Regions from separate parts of the Synechococcus sp. N5 genome, predicted to be linked through region 1. Evidence: predicted binding sites of a transcription regulator. Region 1 holds the regulator's gene; the other holds the start of a gene.

Region 1 (3,224 bases):
CGTGACCGCCTGCTTACGCTGAGCCGACGCTCCGCCGTGGATCCGTGACCAGCACCCTGCCCAACTCCAGCACTCCGGATCCCTCCAGCCTGCAGCCAGCGGTGCGCCCCGGCGCCCATGGCCGCTTTGGACGATTCGGTGGCCAGTACGTGCCCGAGACCCTGATGCCGGCCTTGGCGGAACTGGAGCAGGCAGCGGCCCAGGCCTCGAACGATCCCGCTTTCACCGCCGAGCTCAACCGCCTGCTCAAGAACTACGTCGGGCGGGCGACACCGTTGTATGAGGCCGAGCGTCTCACCGCCCACTACCGCCGCGCCGACGGTGGCCCCCGCATCTGGCTCAAGCGAGAAGACCTGAACCACACCGGTGCCCACAAGATCAACAACGCCCTGGGGCAGGCCCTGCTGGCCCTGCGCATGGGTAAGAAGCGGATCATTGCCGAGACCGGTGCGGGCCAGCACGGCGTCGCCACGGCCACGGTCTGTGCCCGCTTCGGTCTGGAGTGCGTGATCTATATGGGCGCGGAAGACATGCGCCGTCAGGCCCTCAATGTGTTCCGCATGCGCCTGCTGGGCGCCACGGTGCAACCGGTGACGGCCGGCACCGCCACTCTCAAGGACGCCACCAGTGAGGCGATCCGCGACTGGGTGACCAACGTCGAGACCACCCACTACATCCTTGGATCCGTCGCTGGTCCGCACCCTTATCCGATGTTGGTGAGGGATTTCCATGCTGTGATCGGTGAGGAGTCCAAGCAGCAGTGTCAGGACGCCTTCGGCCGGCTGCCCGACGTGCTGATGGCCTGCGTTGGCGGTGGCTCCAATGCCATGGGCCTGTTCCATCCCTTTGTGCAGGACACGTCTGTGCGGCTGATCGGTGTTGAGGCCGCCGGTGATGGTGTGGCCAGCGGTCGCCACGCCGCGACGATCACCGAGGGTAGAGCCGGTGTGCTGCACGGCGCCATGAGCCTGCTGCTGCAGGACGGCGACGGTCAGGTGATGGAGGCCCACTCCATCAGTGCAGGTCTCGATTACCCCGGAGTGGGGCCGGAGCACAGCTACCTGCGGGAGATCGGGCGTGCCGAGTACGCCGCAGTCACCGACCAACAGGCCCTCGATGCCCTGCGCCTGGTGAGTGAGCTTGAGGGCATCATTCCGGCCCTGGAAACCGCCCACGCCTTTGCCTGGCTTGAGCAGCTTTGCCCCACCCTGGCCGATGGCACCGAAGTGGTGATCAACTGCTCCGGCCGCGGCGACAAGGACGTCAACACCGTGGCGGAGAAGCTGGGGGATCAGCTTTAAGGAGTGATCCTCAGGCCAGCAGCAATTCCAGATGGCGGGCCACCCGCTGCACGGCGGCCCGTGCCGTGGCGTAGGCCATCCGCATCGGCCCCACCAGAGCCACATGGCCTAGCCCCTCGTTGCAGCGGTAGGGCGCCTGAACCACGGCACAGGCCTCCAGGGCTGGCTGCGGATGTTCCTCGCCGATCCACACCCGTGCGGATTCACCGCGGCTGATCAAGGTGGCGGGTTGGTCATCGATCAGTTCCAGCAGCGGCCGAAGGCTGGAGGTGCTTTCAAATTCTGGTTCGCTCACCAGCCTGGAAAGGCCATGCACCACCACCTGTGTGGAGTTGGCGGGGGTGGGCTGCTCAAGGGCGTTGCGCAGCACAGCGCCGCTGCGTTGCAGCTGCCTGGGCAGTGCGTCCCAGTTCAGATCGCCCTGCTCGAGCTGAGCCGACGCCCAGCGTTCCATCGCGGTGAGTTCGGTTTCAGCCCCGTGGGGCAGACGCAGGTTGAGGTGGCTGGCGCGGCCATTGGCTTCCACCAGCATCACCAGCAGTCGATCACCGCTGGGCACCAGACGGATCGTCTCCAGTTGCTGGTTCTCCTGCTGCGGTTGGGTGATCAGGCTCATCAGACCGGTGAAATCCGTCAGCCGACGAGCCAGATGCATCATCAGGTCGTCCAAACCGGCCCAACGAAGACTGAGGCCGGTGAGCTCCCGTTCCAGGTGTTGAACAGCGATGCCGGGTTCCGGCAGCAACGTGTCCACGTAGTGCCGGTATCCCATCGGACTGGGAACGCGTCCGGCGGAGGTGTGCGGTTGATGCAGCAGTCCTCGGCGCTCAAGCGCCCCCATGGCGGAGCGAACGGTGGCGGAGCTGGCGGGAATGCCGAAGCGTTGCACCAGGGTGCGGCTGCCCACCGGCTCCATCGTGTCGACGTAGTGGTGCACCGTCGCCTGAAGCACCTGTTCTTGCCGAAGGGACAGGGGCTTGCTCATCAGTAGCGGGGAACGCTGGGATCCACCTGAAGGCTCCAGGCATCAATGCCTCCCTCAAGGTTCCACACCTCAAGGCCCCAGGGTTGGTCCAGCAGCCACAGGCCGAAGTGGTAGCTGCGCACGCCGGCATGGCAGACCACCACGACGGGTTGATCGGGGTTGAGGTCGGCCTGCAGTGTTCCAAGCCATGCATTGGATTGGCTCAGGGGGCGGTGCAGCACCGCACCCGGGAAGGCAGCGATCGCGAGCTCAGCCTCCTCGCGCACATCCACCAGTTGCGGTGAAGGTCGCTCGCTTTGCAGCCATTGCTGCAGTTCAGAAGCTTGGATTGGTTGTGGTTGTTGGGATTGGCCCATGGCGCCATTCTGCGGTGATGGACAAAGATGAGGCGACCCGAGACCGCCGGCCCATGAAGGCCCGCCCCTTCCTCAGCGCTGCCGGCGCTGTGCTGTTGTCGCTGATTTTGCTGGCCGCTGGCCTGCTCTGGACCATGAACCGCCAGAGCCCCCTGCAGCTGGCAGAGCAGCCGTTGCATCTGCCTCGGGCGGCCCGGTTTGTGCCCCGGGATGCTGACCTGTCCCTCCATTGGCTGGCCGATCCAGGACGGCTGCCGGCCTATGCCCAGGCCGTTGCCCCTGCCTCCCAACGCCGCGATGCCCGTGATGGCGCCCGGCAGTGGCGCGAAGGCGTCTTTGCCCTCGCGGGCCTCCAGTTCGGTCTTGAGCTTGAGCCCTGGCTTGGTGAGGAGGTCAGTCTCACCCTCACCGATGGGGATTCCAACACCGGTTGGGTGTTGGCTTTGACCAGTCGGGATGACGACGGCGCCCGGCGCTTTCTGCAACGGTTCTGGCAGACCCGCAGCCTGGCGGGCACCGACCTGCAGATCAGCAGTTACCGCGGCATCGGTGTGATCAGCGGCCAGGGGGCGTTGGTGGGGC
Region 2 (3,224 bases), on a different contig from region 1:
GGCTTTCACTTCCTCGATGTTGCCCACCAAGTAGAAGGCGGCTTCGGGGAGGCTGTCCAGCTCACCGGAAAGGATCTGGTTGAAACCAGCGATGGTCTCCTCCAGCTTCACGTACTTGCCGGGCATGCCGGTGAAGATTTCAGCCACAAAGAAAGGCTGGGAGAGGAACTTCTCCACCTTGCGGGCACGGTCCACGGTGCGACGGTCGTCTTCCGACAGTTCGTCGAGACCCAGAATCGCGATGATGTCCTGCAGTTCCTTGTAGCGCTGCAGGGTGGACTGCACGGCGCGGGCGGTGCGGTAGTGCTCGTCACCCACCACAGCTGGCTGGAGCATGGTGCTGGTGGAATCCAGAGGATCCACAGCGGGGTAGATGCCCTTGGAAGCCAGGGCACGGTTCAGCACCGTGGTGGCGTCGAGGTGGGCAAAGGTGGTGGCCGGTGCGGGGTCGGTCAGGTCGTCAGCAGGCACGTAAACGGCCTGGATCGAGGTGATCGAACCTTCAACGGTGGATGCAACACGCTCCTGCAGGGCACCCACGTCGGTGCCCAGGGTGGGCTGGTAGCCCACAGCGGAAGGCATGCGACCCAGCAGTGCGGATACCTCTGAGCCGGCCTGCACGAAGCGGAAGATGTTGTCCACGAACAGCAGCACGTCCTGCTTGTTCACGTCGCGGAAGTGCTCAGCCATGGTCAGAGCGGAGAGGCCCACGCGCATCCGGGCGCCGGGGGGCTCGTTCATCTGGCCGTAGCAGAGGGCTACCTTCGACTTGGACAGGTCGTCGGCGTTGATCACGCCGGATTCCTTGAATTCCTCGTAGAGATCGTTGCCCTCACGGGTGCGCTCACCCACACCACCGAACACAGACACACCGCCGTGCTCCTTGGCGATGTTGTTGATCAGCTCCTGAATCAGCACGGTCTTGCCCACGCCGGCGCCGCCGAACAGGCCGACCTTGCCGCCCTGGCGATAGGGGGCCAGGAGGTCGATCACCTTGATGCCGGTCTCGAACACCTTGGGCTTGGTCTCAAGCTCGGTGATGTTGGGGGCATCCCGGTGGATGGGAGCGGTGGCCGTGGTATTGACGGGGCCCTGCTCGTCGACGGGCTCGCCCAGCACGTTGAAGATGCGGCCGAGGGTGCCTTCACCAACGGGCACGGAAATCGGTGCACCGGTGTCAACGGCTTCCATGCCGCGCACCAAACCGTCGGTGCCACTCATGGCAACGGCACGAACCCGGTGATCACCCAGAAGCTGTTGAACTTCAGCGGTCAGGGCGACGTCGTCACCTGCGGGGTTTTTCCCCTCGATGCGCAGGGCGTTATAGATCTTGGGCAGTTTCCCGGCGGGAAATTCCACGTCCAGAACCGGGCCGATCACCTGACGGATCACACCCTTGGTGCCAGCAGATGCAGGAGCAGAAGCGACCATAGGAAGGAGAGTTGCGGGAACAGGCGCTGCGCGCTCGGACCCATTCAGAGCGGCGCAACCATACCACCGCTGTGGTTGCACCCCCTCCGGTTCGGTCACCCGCACAGCTGGGGTATGGCCCGGGGGGTGGTCGCTTGCATACGTTGGCACTCATCGGCATCGAGTGCCAACTCGCGTCGATGCGTGGCGCATTGCGCCCTGTCCCTGCTCCTGCAAGAACCCATGGCTGCTGTTTCTCTCAGCGTCTCGACCGTTAAACCCCTCGGCGACCGCGTGTTCGTCAAGGTCTCTGAATCCGAAGAGAAGACTGCCGGCGGCATCCTTCTGCCTGACACCGCCAAAGAAAAGCCCCAGGTGGGTGAAGTGGTTCAGGTGGGCCCCGGCAAGCGCAACGACGACGGCAGCCGTCAGGCTCCCGAAGTTGGTGTGGGCGACAAGGTCCTCTACAGCAAGTACGCCGGCACCGACATCAAGCTCGGCAGCGATGAATACGTGCTGCTGTCCGAGAAGGACATCCTGGCTGTCGTCAACTGAGATCAGCCCCGCTGCATTGCGGCTTGAGTCTCAACCCAGCCTCCCTTAACCATCCTCTTCATTAGGAAACGCCTTCCATGGCAAAGCGCATCATTTACAACGAGAACGCCCGTCGCGCTCTCGAAAAAGGCATCGACATCCTCTGCGAAGCCGTTGCCGTGACCCTGGGTCCCAAGGGCCGCAACGTGGTGCTCGAGAAGAAGTTCGGTGCACCCCAGATCATCAATGACGGCGTCACCATCGCCAAGGAGATCGAGCTCGAAGACCACATCGAGAACACCGGTGTTGCTCTGATCCGTCAAGCCGCCTCCAAAACCAACGACGCTGCCGGTGACGGCACCACCACCGCCACCGTTCTTGCCCACGCCATGGTCAAGGCGGGTTTGCGCAACGTGGCTGCCGGTGCTAACGCCATCACCCTGAAGAAGGGCATCGACAAGGCTTCCGATTTCCTGGTCAGCAAGATCAAGGAAATGGCCAAGCCCATCGCTGACAGCAATGCCATCGCTCAGGTCGGCACCATCTCCGCTGGTAACGATGAAGAAGTCGGCAAGATGATTGCCGATGCCATGGACAAGGTTGGCAAGGAAGGTGTGATTTCCCTCGAAGAGGGCAAGTCCATGGAGACCGAACTCGAAGTCACCGAGGGCATGCGCTTCGATAAGGGCTACATCTCCCCTTATTTCGCCACCGACACCGAGCGGATGGAAGCCGTCCTCGACGAGCCTTACATCCTTCTCACCGACAAGAAGATCGGTCTGGTGCAGGATCTGGTGCCCGTGCTGGAGCAAATCGCCCGCACCGGCAAGCCTCTGCTGATCATTGCTGAGGACATCGAGAAGGAAGCCCTGGCCACCCTGGTGGTGAACCGTCTGCGCGGTGTGCTGAACGTGGCCGCTGTGAAGGCTCCTGGTTTTGGTGATCGCCGCAAGGCCATGTTGGAAGACATGGCTGTGCTGACCAACGGTCAGCTGATCACCGAAGATGCCGGTCTCAAGCTGGAGAACGCCAAGCTGGAGATGCTGGGCACCGCCCGTCGCATCACCATCAACAAGGACACCACCACCATCGTTGCCGAGGGCAACGAGGCGGCTGTCGGCGCCCGCTGCGAACAGATAAAGAAGCAGATGGACGAGACCGACTCCACCTACGACAAGGAGAAGCTGCAGGAACGCCTGGCCAAGCTGGCTGGTGGCGTGGCTGTGGTGAAGGTGGGTGCAGCCACCGAAACCGAGATGAAGGACAAGAAACTCCGTCTT

Evidence for each region. Region 1 encodes HrcA, which represses chaperone genes, less so after heat shock. Its sites were predicted from a motif close to TTAGCACTCNNNNNNNNNGAGTGCTAA; they were not measured.
Region 2: the regulator HrcA is predicted to act here: its motif matches at 1,575-1,601, upstream of groES (co-chaperone GroES).

The regions. Positions count from the first base shown of each region.
Region 1 is NZ_UCNI01000006.1:492,338-495,561, forward strand. Features, by position in the region: gene trpB (tryptophan synthase subunit beta) at 45-1,301, shown strand; gene DXY03_RS07945 (heat-inducible transcriptional repressor HrcA) at 1,312-2,286, opposite strand; gene DXY03_RS07950 (rhodanese-like domain-containing protein) at 2,286-2,642, opposite strand; gene DXY03_RS07955 (DUF3352 domain-containing protein) at 2,660-3,224, shown strand, end outside.
Region 2 is NZ_UCNI01000007.1:129,364-132,587, reverse strand. Features, by position in the region: gene atpD (F0F1 ATP synthase subunit beta) at 1-1,431, opposite strand, end outside; gene groES (co-chaperone GroES) at 1,654-1,965, shown strand; gene groL (chaperonin GroEL) at 2,043-3,224, shown strand, end outside.